Regions from separate parts of the Methylobacterium fujisawaense genome, predicted to be linked through region 2. Evidence: predicted binding sites of a transcription regulator. Region 2 holds the regulator's gene; the other holds the start of a gene.
What was found. The regulator PhoB, encoded in region 2, activates phosphate uptake and scavenging genes when phosphate is short. The targets are predictions, from matches to a motif close to TGTCATNNANCTGTCAT.
Positions count from the first base shown of each region.

Region 1: a site for PhoB is predicted at 1,448-1,464, ahead of ABC766_RS06590 (CorA family divalent cation transporter). Genes of this name have one in related genera too.

Region 1 is NZ_CP155000.1:1,377,910-1,385,750, forward strand. It holds gene ABC766_RS06580 (PAS domain-containing methyl-accepting chemotaxis protein) at 1-212, opposite strand, end outside; gene ABC766_RS06585 (hypothetical protein) at 111-386, shown strand; gene ABC766_RS06590 (CorA family divalent cation transporter) at 419-1,405, opposite strand; gene groES (co-chaperone GroES) at 1,619-1,909, shown strand; gene groL (chaperonin GroEL) at 1,984-3,624, shown strand; gene ABC766_RS06605 (hypothetical protein) at 3,791-4,042, shown strand; gene fae (5,6,7,8-tetrahydromethanopterin hydro-lyase) at 4,436-4,948, opposite strand; gene ABC766_RS06615 (triphosphoribosyl-dephospho-CoA synthase) at 5,187-6,020, opposite strand; gene ABC766_RS06620 (RimK family alpha-L-glutamate ligase) at 6,047-6,955, opposite strand; gene mch (methenyltetrahydromethanopterin cyclohydrolase) at 7,067-7,841, opposite strand, start outside.
Region 2 is NZ_CP155000.1:5,925,008-5,932,848, forward strand. It holds gene pstC (phosphate ABC transporter permease subunit PstC) at 1-902, shown strand, start outside; gene pstA (phosphate ABC transporter permease PstA) at 915-1,805, shown strand; gene pstB (phosphate ABC transporter ATP-binding protein PstB) at 1,826-2,641, shown strand; gene phoU (phosphate signaling complex protein PhoU) at 2,760-3,479, shown strand; gene phoB (phosphate regulon transcriptional regulator PhoB) at 3,668-4,363, shown strand; gene ABC766_RS28125 (protein-disulfide reductase DsbD family protein) at 4,543-6,714, opposite strand; gene ABC766_RS28130 (aminopeptidase P family protein) at 6,803-7,841, opposite strand, start outside.

The DNA.
Region 1 (7,841 bases), 2.1 Mb from region 2:
TCCGTATACTCTGCGGTCCCGGCATAGGCCTTATCCACGAAGAGACGGTGGTGCCGGTTTTGAATATCCGGCAGATCATACTTCATCAGCTTCAAGAAATTTTCGTTCGCATGGACGACGTTTCCGTCCATCGAAAACTCGATGATCGCGAGCGAACGATCCAGGGCATCAATCTTGGCCTGGGCTTCGTTGAAAGTCGCACGGTTGAACATTTCGACACTCGCATTCCTCGCCCGCGGGTATCGCATCGCAGCGTTAATGAACTCTTTCTTGTTGGATTATGTTGGTCTCCGTTTGGCGGTATGAAATCGAAGACTTTCGATCGCGAAGACGGAGTGCCTTCGAGGTTGAAGTGGACGATTTGCGCGCCTTTAAAACTTGAATAGATGATTTATTTGCTGTGAAATCGGTCTGAATATCAGAACCATCCGCGCATTCGAAAGTATACTATAGGCGCTATGGCGCTGAAAAGGATCAGGCCGAGCGCGTAGGGATAGCCAAGAGTCCAGTCCAGCTCCGGCATGTGCTTGAAGTTCATGCCGTAGATCGACGCGATCAATGTCGGCGGGACGCCGACCACTGAGACGACGGTGAGCACCCGGAAGACGTTGTTCTGCTCGATGGTGATGAGGCCGAGGGCCGCGTCGAGCAGGAACTGCACGTTCTCAGCGAGGCGCGTCTCGAACTCGTCGAGGGATTCGATGTCCCGCTTGATCGTCTCGAAGCGCGCGTCCTCCGGCAGGCCGATGCCGTCGCAGGCTGCGGCGACGAACGGCACGATCCGTTCGAGCCCGAGCAGGCTGGCGCGGATCTTCCCCAGGACCTTTCCGCGGTTGCTGATGCCCCGCAGGATCCGGCGCAGGGCGAGGTCGCGGCGCCGGGGCGGCGGGCTCTCCAGGCGCCGCCGCTCGGCACCGCGGACGTCGAAGTCGAAGATCCGGGTCGAGAGCGTGTCGAGTTCCGATCCCATGTCCTCCAGGGCGTCCGCGAGGCTGTCGACCAGCTCCTCCAATACGACGAGGAAGATCTCGCTCGGGGTCTTGCTGCCATCGCCCTCCGCGATGCGCTTCGCGGAGGAGTCGAAGGCGCGCAGGTCGTGAAAGCGGATCGTGACGAAGTGGTCCTTGGTCAACAGGAAGCCCAGCGGCTTCACCTGCGACGCGCTCTGCTCGAAGGTGATCATCGGCGTCGAGAGCGACAGGCCGCCCTTCACCCGGCGCAGGCGACTCGACGTCTCGACCTCCGACAGCGCCGCCCGGGACGGCACGCGCAGACCGGTCGCGGCCTCGACCGCTTTGGCTTCCTCCGGGCTCGGGTCGTTCAGGTCGAGCCAGACCGTATGGCGCGCGATCGGGCTGCCGGGTTGCAACGCCACCGGGCCTTCGGGTCCGTGCAGGCTCAACATGACGGCGCATTATCCATGGGACGAGAAGGAAGGCCGCCGGCGCGTCATCGCACCGTCGCGCGGGGGTGCGACAGCCTTGACTCGGAACCGCAGCGAGCCTATCTCGCCGCCGTCTTTGGCACTCGCCGAGACAGAGTGCTAACAGTCGAGTTCGCGAGCGGTCCCGCCGGCCGCATCAACGCCAACTCCAGACCTGAAGCAAGAGGGCAGCTCATGAAGTTCCGTCCGCTGCACGACCGCGTGGTCGTCCGTCGCATCGAGAGCGAGGAGAAGACCAAGGGCGGCATCATCATCCCGGACACCGCCAAGGAGAAGCCGCAGGAAGGCGAGATCGTCGCCGTCGGTCCCGGCGCCCGCGACGAGCAGGGCCGCGTCAACCCGCTCGACGTCAAGGCCGGCGACCGCGTCCTGTTCGGCAAGTGGTCCGGCACCGAGGTCAAGATCGACGGTCAGGACCTCCTGATCATGAAGGAATCCGACATCATGGGCGTCGTCGCCGTCTGATCGGATCACCTCTCACCGCCCTTTGAGACTTTCCATAGTCTTGGGGCGCAACCCAACCAGATAAGAGGCACACAATGGCAGCGAAAGACGTTCGTTTCTCCGCCGACGCCCGCGATAAGATGCTGCGCGGCGTCGACATCCTCGCAGACGCGGTGAAGGTGACGCTGGGCCCGAAGGGCCGCAACGTCGTGATCGAGAAGAGCTTCGGCGCCCCGCGCATCACCAAGGACGGCGTCACCGTCGCCAAGGAGATCGAGCTCGCCGACCGCTTCGAGAACATGGGCGCCCAGATGGTGCGCGAAGTGGCCTCGAAGACCAACGACATCGCGGGTGACGGCACCACCACCGCGACCGTGCTGGCCCAGGCCATCGTCCGCGAGGGCGCCAAGTACGTCGCCGCCGGCATCAACCCGATGGACCTGAAGCGCGGCATCGACCTCGCCACCCAGGCTGCGGTGAAGGACATCATCGCCCGCGCCAAGAAGGTCTCGACCTCCGACGAGGTCGCCCAGGTCGGCACGATCTCCGCCAACGGCGACAAGGAGATCGGCGAGATGATCGCCCACGCCATGCAGAAGGTGGGCAACGAGGGCGTCATCACCGTCGAGGAGGCCAAGACCGCCGAGACCGAACTCGACGTCGTCGAAGGCATGCAGTTCGACCGCGGCTACCTGTCGCCGTACTTCATCACGAATGCGGAGAAGATGGTCGCCGAGCTGGAAGACCCCTACATCCTCATCCACGAGAAGAAGCTCTCCTCGCTCCAGGCGATGCTGCCGGTGCTCGAGGCCGTGGTCCAGACCGGCAAGCCGCTCCTGATCATCGCCGAGGACATCGAGGGCGAGGCGCTCGCCACGCTCGTCGTCAACAAGCTCCGCGGCGGCCTGAAGGTCGCGGCCGTGAAGGCGCCGGGCTTCGGTGACCGCCGCAAGGCGATGCTCGAGGACATCGCGATCCTGACCAAGGGCCAGATGATCGCCGAGGACCTCGGCATCAAGCTCGAGAACGTGACGCTCCCGATGCTCGGCCGCGCCAAGCGCGTGCGGATCGAGAAGGAGAACACCACGATCATCGACGGCGTCGGCGAGAAGGCCGACATCGAGGGCCGGATCAGCCAGATCAAGGCGCAGATCGAGGAGACCACCTCGGACTACGACCGCGAGAAGCTGCAGGAGCGTCTGGCCAAGCTCGCGGGCGGCGTCGCGGTGATCCGCGTCGGTGGCGCGACCGAGGTCGAGGTCAAGGAGAAGAAGGACCGCGTCGACGATGCCCTCAACGCCACCCGCGCGGCGGTCGAGGAAGGCATCGTCCCCGGCGGCGGCACCGCGCTCCTGCGCGCCAAGAAGGCGGTCGCTGCTCTGAAGTCCGACATTCCGGACGTCCAGGCCGGCATCAAGATCGTCCTCAAGGCCCTTGAGGCCCCGATCCGCCAGATCGCCCAGAACGCGGGCGTCGAGGGCTCGATCGTGGTCGGCAAGATCACCGACAAGGCGGACTCCGAGACCTACGGCTTCAACGCCCAGACCGAAGAGTACGTCGACATGATCCAGGCCGGCATCGTCGACCCGGCCAAGGTGGTGCGCACCGCCCTGCAGGACGCCGCCTCCGTGGCCGGCCTGCTGGTGACCACCGAGGCGATGGTCGCCGACGCCCCGAAGAAGGACAGCCCTGCTCCGGCGATGCCGGGCGGCGGCATGGGCGGCATGGACTTCTAAGTCCACGCCACCGCGCATGACGGAGGAAGGGGGGCGCCGAGAGGCGGCCCCTTTTCTTTTGGCGCTGCCGTGGCTGCTCGGTGCGCGCGGCGGAGTCCGGTCGGTCTCAGCGGCCTTGACGCGACGCCGGGGCCTGAAGGCGGGCTCGCACGGTGGCGATCAAGGATTGCCGGACACGCTCGGTCGCCTGGAAAGGGATGTCGAAGTTCAGGCTGTGGTAGATCAGGTCGCGGATACCGTCGTGATCGGGGTCTCCGCCGCCGCCCTCGATGACGTCGAGGATCCAGGCATGGATCGCCGCGTGATCCGACGGATCGGGATCCGCGGCGAGGACCAGATGGCCGCCGTGCATCCAATCATCGCGCAGGGCTGCGGATTCTTCGGCGGCTGTTGGCATGACCTGACCTTGCGGCTCTGATTGGCGCGGCCGCGACGACAGAGTATCCGCGCGCCGCGATGGAGTTCTTCCACATCAACGGCGGAGCCTCGACGTCGGCGGCGCCGCCGCGTCACCGGTGCGACCGCGCCTCACCCTGCCGCGACGGCGCACGGCGGTCGAGGGGAGGCCGACGTCTCGGGCTCAGTCCGCGCGTCCCCGCGGTCGCGCGCGCCGACCATGACGCGTCCAGCGCGCCGGCGCCCGAAGCCCCGTCTCGCGGCGTTTCGAGTGGCGGGCGACAAACGAAAAACGGGACGGCTTTCGCCGTCCCGTTCAAAGGCTTACCTATCGGCCAAGGAAGATCGAAGCCAGTCGCTGGAGCAGGCCCCGCGGTGCGGGCGGAGGCTCGCTCTGCCCAGGACCGTCCCCGATCTAAGCGTTGGCGGCGAAGGGGTGCTGCGCCGAGTTGCGCTGCTCGGTGACCGTCGAAGCCTTCGGCTCACCGTTGACGGCGCGCTGGATCGACAGCTTGGTCGCCTCGTAGTTGTACTTCTGGATCTTGGCGTCGTCGGCCGCCTCCCAGTGGATGAACACGCCGACCAGGATGTACAGGTCGTCGGCCTCGTCCGCCGGGATGATGCCCTCGGCCACCGCGTCCTGCACGGCCTTGGCAACGCCGTGCTGGGCCGGGCCGAACATCTGGACGGCCTGACGGGCGTCGTTGATGGTGACCTTGTTGAACATCAGGGTGTTCGGCTTGCACGGCAGGTTCGGCGCGATGACCGCGAGCAGGCTGGTGAAGCCGTGCTTGTTGTTCACGAGGCCGTTGCAGAAAGCCGTCTCGGCGGGCGAGCCGCGCGGTCCGATGATGAGATCGATGTGGGCGACCTCGTTGCCCTCGCCGACGAGCGCTTCGCCGACCTGAACCTTGGTGATCTTCGCCATTCGGTGTCTCTCCCTGGATTCCGAAATAGAGCCGCGCGCCGGGCGGTGCCGCGGCCGGGAAGCCATCCTTGTTATCGGCGCCCGACCATGCCGGCCGAGCCGGATGAGCCGAGCCGGTTGGGCCGGACAGCGCGGCGGACCCTACAGCGGGGCCCAGCGGCTCACAACCCGCGCAAGGCTCTGACACGAAGGAATTTCCATCTGTCCGGTGCCGTGATCCCCGGATCGTGCGCCCGGGTCAGACCAGCCGTGCGCCGGCAGCCGCGAGGGCGTCCCAGAACAGCGTCGCGACGGTAAAATCGGCGCTCGTGCCAGGATTGATGGCCCGCGCCTTCAACGACGCGTCGAAGTCCAGCAGCGCGTCGACCGGCCGTGCGGCGAGGTCGATCCCGGCGCGGAGGGCCTCGGCCTCCCGGCGGATGCGTTCGGCCGCCGCGGCGCCGTGCTTGCGGGCGACATGGCTGTCGGGGACCGCCTGGAGAAAGGCGAGATGAACCGCGGTCGTACACCATGTGGGGTCGAGCCCCCCGGCGCGGGCCTCGGCCAGGGCCGCGAGCCCGATCGCCGGCACGTCCGCGAAGTCCGTCACGTAGGCGCGGGCGATCCGGTCCCGGTTGGCGGCCTCCGCCATCGCATCGTGCAGGGCGGCGGGCGCCGCGTGGGCGACGTCGTGGTGCTCGGCTTGGCCGAGGCCGCCCGGATTGGCGAGGCGGATGGCCGCGAAGACGGCGTCCGCATCCGTGGTGTTCAGCGTCTTGAGCGCCGTCGCGACGGTCAGGCCCCGCTCGGCCGCGACGGCCAGGGGGGCGCAGAGGAGCAGGATGCCGAGATTGGTGTTCTGGCCCACCGCCGCCATCGTGGCGGCGACGCCGTCGCGGATCCGCATGCCCGGGCCGGTGCCCGCCCGGGCCAGGGCCGGCGCCGAGACATCGGCGCTGGTGACGAAATCCGCCAGCACCATGCGATGGCCGGGCGCGTAGGCGTGGACATTGCCGGGCTTGAGGGCGTCGAGCTCCGCGAGGCAGGCCGCCCGGTAGAGCGTGCCGATCAGCGCCGCGTCGAGGCCGCTCATCCCGGTTCCGCTCGTGCCGGGTCCGCTCATGCCACCACGAGCCGGGGACGGCTGGCGCCGCGGGCCGCGGCGAGGAAGCCGCGCACCACCGCGGCGGCGATATCGGTCTCGCACACGGTCTGGAGGCCCGACCAGGCCGGCATGGAATTGACCTCCAGGACCGAGAAACCGCCCTCCCCGTCCTCGACGAGGTCGATGCCGGAATAATCGACGCCGACCGCGGCGGCGGCCGCCTCGGCCAGCTCGGCGGCGGCACGCGGCATCGCCCAGGGGAGCGGCCGGCCGCCCCGGTGGACGTTGGTGATCCAGCCGTCGCCCTCGCGGATCATGCCGGCGATGGCCCGTCCGTCGCAGACGAACACCCGGTAATCGCGCCACAATCCGTCCCGGCGGGGAACGTAGCGCTGGAGATAGTAGACCCGCGCCACCGCCTCCTCGTCGGGAAGGTCTTCCGGGCGCTCGATGAGGGCAAGTCCCTCGCCTTGTGACCCGAACAGCGGCTTCAGCACCAGGGGCGCACCCGGCCGTGCCTCGGCGGCGACCAGGGACGCCGCCGCCTCGCGCTTCGAGAAGACCCAGGTCTCCGGCGTCGGGAGCCCGGCCCGGTCGATGAGCAGCGACGTGGCGGCCTTGTCCACCGAGCGCTCGATCGCGGTCGGGGCGTTCCAGACGGTGACACCCGCGGCGACAAGGGCGTGCAGCACCCCGAGCCGCATAGTCGTCGCCTCGAAGGTGCCGCCCGCGATGGTCCGCATCAGCACGCCGTCCGGCAGCGCGTCCGGGAAGCCCGGCACGCGCAGGGGCTCGCTGCCGCCCGTGACCACGGCGACGTCCGCCAGGGAGAACAGGACCGGCTCCACGCCGCTCGCGCGCAGGGCCGCCAGCAGGCGGTTCTTGTGCCAGGTGCCGTTATCGGCCGCGAGCCCGATGCGCATGGGGGTCCTGATCGTCACGCTGCCACCCGCCTGCGGGGGGCCAGGAAGATGTCGCCGTCCGGATCCGGTTGGGGCTCCCTGTCCAGCAGGGGAGAGGGAGCCCGGCGTGCTTCACGCGAAGGACGCGTCGACCAGCGTCGGCTCCAGACGGCCGCCGCGGTAGGTGACGCCGGTGCGCACCGACGTGACGATCGCCTCGGCCGGCGAGAACAGGGCGCCGTCGATCTTGTAGAAGTCGCCGTTCACCCGGCCGAAGATGTCGGCGAAGGGCGCGCCATGGTCGCTCGACGTCGTCGAGGGCAGCTGTTCGGCGAGCTGCCTGGCATCGGCATCGTCGGCATCCACGAAGAGCTGCACGCGTCCGCCGTAGATGATCGCGTCGTTGGTGCGGCCCATCGCCTTGATGAAGTCCGGGTGCGGGGGCGATAGCGGCGCCGAGCCGATCCCGTCCACGATGGCGTGCAGGTCGAAGCCGACCGTGTGGGCCTTGTGGAGGGCCACCTCGAGGACGCGGGCTACGACCTGGGTGGAGCCGGCGAGGCTCTGGGTCGGCGCGAAGATGAAGGTCAGGTCCTCGGGCTTCAGGCCGGAGGCCTCGGCGACCTTGGCGACGACGCTCTCGGGCGGCCCGCCCGCCGCTTCCAGCACGAGGGCGGTCTTCGTGGCGGAGTCGCGGAAGCCGAGTTCCTGGTACAGGTCCTCGACGGCCGCCACCGCCCGGCCGGGCCCCGAGCCGAGGGCGAAGAAGCCGGAATCACCGGTCTCGTCCGCGAGGCTCCAGCCCGCATACTGGCTCCCCAGACAGGCGAGGACCGGGTCGGCGGCGTGGACCGTCACCGAATAGGGCCAGGAGGCGATCGGTCCGGTCGGCGCGATCGTGACGGTG
Region 2 (7,841 bases):
TCGACACCCTGTTCCGGACCTCCTCGTATGCCGCAGCGCTGCTGGTGCTGCTCGTCCTCGCCGGCATCCTGGGCTCGATCCTCTACGGCGGTTGGCCCGCCTTCCGCGAATTCGGCTTCGGATTCCTGACCTCCAGCGCCTGGAACGTCGGGACCGAGCAGTACGGCGCGCTGGTGGCGGTGATCGGGACCGTCGCCTCTGCCTTCCTGGCGCTCCTGATCGGCGTCCCCGTCTCCCTCGGGATTGCGGTCTACCTCACCCAGCTCTGCCCGGGCTGGGCCCGCAAGCCGGTCGCCATGACGATCGAGCTGCTCGCCGCCGTGCCCAGCATCATCTACGGCATGTGGGGCCTGTTCGTGTTCGCGCCGCTCTTCGCGCGCTACATCCAGATCCCGGTCTCGAACCTCGTCGAGGGCATGCCGATCGTCGGCACGCTGTTCTACGCCCGGGTGCCCTCGGGCGTCGGCGTCTTCACCGCCGGGATCATCCTGGCGATCATGATCGTGCCGTTCATCGCCTCGATCGCCCGCGACATGCTCGACCAGATCCCGACCGTGCTGCGCGAGAGCGCCTACGGCATCGGCTGCACCACCTGGGAGGTGGTGCGCCACGTGCTGGTGCCGCAGGCCTCGGTCTCGATCATCGGGGCGATCATGCTCGGCCTCGGCCGGGCGCTGGGCGAGACGATGGCGGTGACCTTCGTGGTCGGCAACGCCAACCGCCTCTCGGCCTCGATCTTCGATCCGAGCTCGACCATCGCGTCGCGCATCGCCAACGAGTTCAACGAAGCCGACGGCCTCCAGCTCAACGCCCTGATGGCTCTGGGCTGCATCCTGTTCGTGATCACCTTCGTGGTTCTCATCATCGCCCGGCTGCTGACGCGCCGCGTCCAGGCCGCCTGAGGAGCACGCGCGATGGACGCCTCCCCTACGATGACCGCGACGCCCCGGCGCCGCTCCGGCCGGGTCCGTCAGGGCCGGCGCATCGCCGACCGCACGCTGCGGGTTGCCTGCACCGGGGCGACGCTGGTGGGCGCCCTGGTCCTGGGCTCGATCCTGGTGATGCTGATCGTCCAGGGCGTGCGCGGCTTCACGCCGACCCTGTTCACCAACCCGACGCCGGGCCCCGGATCCGAGGGCGGCGGCATCGCCAACGCCATTCTGGGCAGCCTCGTCCTGACCGGGATCGGCATCGTGATCGCGACACCGGTCGGCGTCATGGCCGGGACCTTCCTGGCCGAGTACGGGCGCGGCTCGAAGCTCGCGGCCCTGATCCGCTTCCTCAACGACATCCTGCTCTCGGCGCCGTCGATCCTGATCGGCCTGTTCGTCTACACCCTGATGGTGCGGCCGATGGGCACCTATTCGGGCTGGGCCGGCGGCGTCGCGCTCGCGATCATCGCGGTGCCGGTGATCGTCCGCACCACCGAGGACATGCTGCGGCTCGTCCCCGGAACCCTGCGGGAGGCCGGCGCGGCGCTCGGGGCGCCGCCCTCGACGGTGATCATCAACGTCACGTGGCGGGCGGCCTCGGCCGGCATCGTCACCGGGATCATCCTGGCCCTGGCGCGCATCGCCGGCGAGACGGCGCCATTGCTGTTCACCGCGCTCAACAACAATTCCTGGTTCTCGGCCAACCTGATGGGCGGCGTCGCGAACCTGCCGGTGATGATCTACCAGTTCGCCCTGTCGCCCTACCCGAACTGGCAGGGCCTCGCCTGGGCCGGCGCGCTTCTGATCACCGCCACCATCCTGGTGCTGTCGATCATTGCCCGCCTTGTGATCAAGCCGCAGACCTCGCGCTGAGACCCTTCGAGGACACGACGATGAACGCCGCCTCCGCGATCCCCACGGTCGAGCTGAACCGCAACCGCGCCGACGAGGGCGGTCCCGTGCGGATCGCCGTGAAGCGCCTGAACTTCTACTACGGCAGCTTCCACGGGTTGAAGGACGTCAACCTCGACTTCCACGACCGGCAGGTCACGGCGCTGATCGGGCCGTCGGGCTGCGGCAAGTCCACCCTGCTGCGCTGCTTCAACCGGATCTACAGCCTCTATCCGGAGCAGCGGGCCGAGGGCGAGATCCTCCTGGACGGGGAGAACATCCTCAGCCCCTCCATCGACCTGAACGAGCTGCGCTCGCGCATCGGCATGGTGTTCCAGAAGCCGACGCCGTTCCCGATGTCGATCTATGACAACGTCGCCTTCGGCCTGCGCCTCTACGAGAAGCTGCCGAAATCCGAACTCGACGGCCGGATCGAGGCCTCCCTGCGCAAGGCCGCCCTCTGGGACGAGGTGAAGGACAAGCTCAAGCAGCAGGGTACGGGCCTGTCGGGCGGCCAGCAGCAACGCCTGTGCATCGCCCGCACGGTGGCGCAGCGCCCGGAGGTGATCCTGTTCGACGAACCGACCTCGGCCCTCGACCCGATCTCCACCGGCCGCATCGAGGAGCTGATCGAGCAGTTGCGCGACGAGTTCACCATCGTGATCGTCACCCACAACATGCAGCAGGCGGCGCGCATCTCGCAGTTCACCGCCTTCATGTATCTGGGCCAGCTGATCGAGTTCGGTCCGACCAACCGGATGTTCATGAACCCGACGGAACGCCGCACCCAGGACTACATCACCGGCCGGTTCGGCTAGTCTGCCTGGACGCTCCGGTCTCGGGGAAGGCCGTCCGGTCGCCGCATCCGCGGAGGGCCGGCGGGTCCCCGAGGGCCTCCGCGGAGCGCCGCCCCCGGGACCCATCGAAGGATTCGCCATGCCCGGCCATATCGTCACCTCCTACGACACCGACCTGGAGAACCTGCGTCGCTCGATCTCGGAGATGGGCGGCGTGGCCGAGAAGATGACCGCGGAGGCGACGGACGCCCTCGTGCGCCGGGACGACACGCTCGCCCAGGCGGTGATCGTCGCCGACAAGCGCCTCGACGCCCTGCAGCGGGACATCGAGGAGCGCGCCGTGCTGTTGATCGCCCGGCGTCAGCCCCTGGCGATCGATCTGCGTGAGACGATCTCGGCGATCCGCGTCTCCGGCGACCTCGAGCGGATCGGCGACCTCGCCAAGAACGTCGCCAAGCGGGTGGTGGCGATCTCCGATCAGGCGCCGGCCCAGAAGATCGTTCTCGGTGTGCGCCACATGAGCGACCTCGCGGAGGGCCAGCTCAAGGACGTTCTCGACGCCTATGCGAGCCGCGACGTCCAGGCAGCCCACGATGTCTGGGAGCGGGACGGCGAGATCGACGCCCTGTACAATTCGCTGTTCCGCGAGCTCCTGACCTACATGATGGAGGATCCGCGCAACATCTCGTTCTGCACGCATCTTCTGTTCTGCGCCAAGAACGTCGAGCGGATCGGCGACCACACCACCAACATCGCCGAGACGATCCACTATCTCGCCACGGGCGAGGCCCTGGCGGGCGATCGGCCGAAGAACGATGCGTCGAACTATGCGACCGTGGACGGGGTGCCGGCTCCGTAAGCGGGCCGCCCCCGGTCCAGGCGTCGGCCTGCGCGCGCTCCTGTGGGGCGCCGCCGGAGAATCGGAGCGTGCGGGTTGAGGCTGAGCGGCGCCTCCTGCACCCTCCGCCTGCCCGCCGGCTCCAAGGAGAGTCGGCGCGCCTGCAGGCCGTATGGCGCCGCTTCGTGAACGGATCTTCGAACGTGAGCATGCAAGTCCTGATCGTCGAGGACGAGGAGGCGCTGACCACGCTGCTGCGCTACAATCTGGAAGCCGAGGGCTTTCTGGTGGATTCCGCGGCTCGCGGCGACGACGCGGAGCTGCTCCTGGCGGAGCGGATCCCCGATCTCGTCCTGCTCGACTGGATGCTGCCCGGCCTGTCGGGCATCGAGCTGTGCCGGCGGATCCGGGCGCGCCGGGAGACCGAGCGGCTGCCCGTGATCATGCTCACCGCCCGGGGCGAGGAGGGCGACCGGATCCGCGGTCTCGGGACGGGCGCCGACGACTACATCGTCAAGCCGTTCTCCGTCCCGGAACTGCTCGCCCGGATCCGCGCGCTGCTCCGCCGGGCCAAGCCCGCCCACGTCTCGGACCGGCTGGCGGCGGGCGACCTCGAACTCGACCGCACCGGCCATCGCGTCCGCCGCGGCGGCGAGGAGCTGCATCTCGGCCCCACAGAGTTCCGTCTGCTGGAATTCCTGATGCTGGCGCCGGGCCGGGTCTTCTCCCGCGAGCAGCTCCTCGACGGGGTCTGGGGACACGACGTCTACATCGACGAGCGCACGGTCGACGTCCATGTCGGGCGGCTGCGCAAGGCACTGAACGGCCCGCGCCAAGCCGACCCGATCCGCACGGTCCGCGGCTCGGGCTACGCCTTCGACGAGACGTTCTCGCTCGAGGCCTGAGGCGGCCCCGCGCGCCATCGGAGAGAAAAACGGTCCGACGCGCCGTCATCACGAGCGCAGCGAAGTGACCCAGGGCATCGGGACGCCTGCGAGCGTGGCGCTTCTGGATTGCTTCGCTTCGCTCGCAAAGACGGCGGGCCGCGCGTCGATGCCCAGAGGCCTGAGACCCTAAAACTGTCTCAGCGGGTCAGCGCCGCGCTCCGGCCGGACGCGACCGGCACGGCGTCGAGCGCCGCCAGAACCGTCCCCTCGGTGAGGATCTGCGGAAGCACCTGAGGCGCTCCGGTTCCGGTATAGAGGAGGTAGAGCGGCACGCCGCTGCGCCCGTGCTTCTCCAGCAGACGGGTGATCTCGGGATTCTGGTTGGTCCAGTCGCCCTTCATGTAGGTCACGCCGCGCTCGGCCATCGCGGCCCGCACGGCCTTGGTGTTGAGCGAGGTCGCCTCGTTCACCGCGCAGGTGATGCACCACGCGGCGGTCATGTCCACGAAGACGGGGCGGTGCGCGTCCACCAGGGCGTCGAGACGCGCCTGAGTGAAGGGCTCGACCCCGTCGGCGGCGGCCTGCGCCGACGGCGCGGCGCGGTCACGCGGAAGGGTCACGGCGAGGGCCGCCACGGCGACCAGCGCGAGGGCCGCAGCGACCCGCGCGACCCGGCCCGCCCCGGGCGCGGCGGCGCGGCCGTGTTCCCAGGCCCAGGCGGCGAAGCCCATCAGGACGAGGCCGATCAGCGCCGCCAGCAGCCCACGCGGATCGACCTGCTGCGCCAGAACCCAGATCAGCCAGGCCACAGTGGCGTAGACCGGGAAGGCCAGGACCTGCTTGAGGGTCTCCATCCAGGCGCCCGGCCGCGGCAGCGCCCGCAGGGCCGGCGGCCAGAGGGTCAGCACCAGGAAGGGCAGGGCGAGGCCGAGGCCGAGGCTCGCGAAGACGGCGAGCGCGACACCGGCACTCTGCGTCAGCGCGAAGCCTACCGCCGAGCCCATGAACGGCGCCGTGCAGGGGGTCGCCACCAGGGTCGCCAGCACGCCCGTGAAGAACGAGCCGCTCAGGCCGGCACGCCGGGTCAGGCCGTCTCCGAGGCCGGCGAGCCGGCCGCCGACATGGACCACTCCGGACAGGCTCAGGCCCATCGCGAACAGCAGATAGGCGAGGGCTGCGACCATGGCGGGCGATTGCAGCTGGAAGCCCCAGCCGATCGCGGCCCCGCCACCCTTCAGGGCGATCAGCAGGGATGCGAGGCCGAGGAAGCTCGCCAGCACGCCGGCCGTGTAGGCGAGGCCGTGCAGCCGCAGCCGCGCCGGGCCCTCGCCGGCATGCCGCACGAGGCTCAGCACCTTGATGGACAGCACCGGGAAGACGCAGGGCATCAGGTTGAGGATCAGGCCGCCCAGAAAGGCGAAGGCCGCGGCGGTCGCGAGGGTCAGCGCGTCGAACTCGGCGACGGCCGGCGGGGCTCCGGCCGGATTCGGCGCGCTCGACGCGGCCGCGACGGCAGGAAGCACCGGCTCGTCACCATACGCGAAGGCAAGGCGGCGGGTGCCGTCCGTGCCGACCTCGTCGATCGTCAGGACGCCGGGCAGGGCCGCGGGCACAGGATCGGTCGGGCTGCTGCGCGCGATGGTCAGATGCAGACCGGTCTCGTCGACGGTCATCACCTGCGCGGCGGCGTTGTCGATCGCCGTCTCGGCATAGGGGAAATAGGCGGCGTTCCGGATGGATTCCGGTTTCAGGCCGGTCGCGGCGAAATCGAGCTGCAGCGTGTCGCCCTGGCTCGACAGGCGCAGGGGCCAGAGCGCCGGCGCGGGCAGGGCAGCCCGGGCGCGCGCGAACAGCGCGGCGTTGGCCGGGTCCGGCTCGGCCTTGCCCACCGGCAGGGTGAGGGCGAGATCGGCCGAACCGGGGACGCACTCGGTCTCGCAGACGAGATAGGTCAGCTTCGCCTGGATCTGAACGGGATTGGCCGGGTCGAGGCTCGGCGGCGGCGTCACGGGCGCGAGGAGCGTGACCTCACCCTCGTAGCCGTAATTCATGAGGGTCGCGATCGGGATGCGCTCCGGCGCCGGCCACCGGATCGCGCTGGCGTTGAAGCCGGCCGGCAGGGTCCAGGTCACCTCTGGAGGCAGTCCGGAATCGCCCGGGTTGCGCCAGTAGACGTGCCAGCCGGGCTTGATCTGCATCCGCACCGCCAGCGTGAACGGCTGCGCGCCGGCGACCGCGGCGGGCTCGGCCACGAGGCTCGCCCGCACGAGGTCGGCTGGCGTGCGGAAGCCCTGCGGGACCCCTTGGGCTGCGGCGGCCGAGAGGCTCGCGGCGAAGGCCAGGATCAGAATGGCGAGGCGGCGGATCATGCTGTCCCTTCGCGCGCAGGGCGGGCGCGGTCGTTTCGATGGCGGTGGGTCTTACCACGGGCCGCGCCCGGGATCCCACGCCGATCGCTCAGTCCGCGAGCGGCACGGTCGCACGCTCCAGCCAGTCGCGCGTCCCGGCATCGACCCGGGGCGCCAGGGTCTCGCGCACCCGGGCGTGATAGGCATCGATCCAGGCGCGCTCCTCCGGTTCGAGCAGGTCCGGCTGGATCAGCCGCCGATCATAGGGGGCGAGCGTCAGGGTCTCGAAGCCCAACATCGGGCGCTCGCCGCCCGCGATCGTGCGGGGCTCGACCAGCACGAGGTTCTCGATCCGGATTCCGTAGGCGCCGCGGGCGTAATAGCCCGGTTCGTTCGACAGGATCATGCCGGGCTCCAGCGCCACCGTGCCGGTCTTGGCGATCCGCTGCGGTCCCTCGTGCACCGACAGGAAGGCGCCGACGCCGTGGCCGGTGCCGTGATCGAAGTCGAGTCCCGCCTGCCAGAGTGGCGCCCGGGCGAAGGCGTCGATCTGGGCGCCGGTCGTGCCGACAGGAAACACCGCCCGGGCAATCGCGACATGGCCCTTCAGCACCCGGGTGTAACGGTCGCGCATCTCGGCGCTCGGCGTGCCCACCGCGACCGTGCGGGTGATGTCGGTGGTGCCGTCCGGATACTGCGCACCGGAATCGATCAGGAACAACTCGCCGGTCCGGACCGTCCGGTCGGTGGCGCGGCTCACCCGGTAATGGACGATCGCGCCGTTCGGCCCGGATCCCGAGATCGTCGGGAACGAGACCTCGCGCAGATCGCCGCCCGCCGCGCGGAAATCCTCAAGGGCCTCGACGGCGGCGATCTCGGTGAGGCCCCCGGCCGCGGCCGCACCGTCGAGCCAGGCAAGAAACCGCACGACACTCGCCCCGTCGCGGACATGGGCGGCACGCGCACCGGCGATCTCGGCGGCGTTCTTGACCGCCTTCATGCCGGTGATCGGATCCTTGCCGACATCGGCGGTGCCGCCGGCAGCCTCGATCTTTTCCTTCAGGGCGACGGCGCCGGTCGCCGCGTCGAGGCGGACACGCACGCCGGCGAGGGATCCCAGCCCGTCGTCCAGTTCCGCCCGGGGCAGG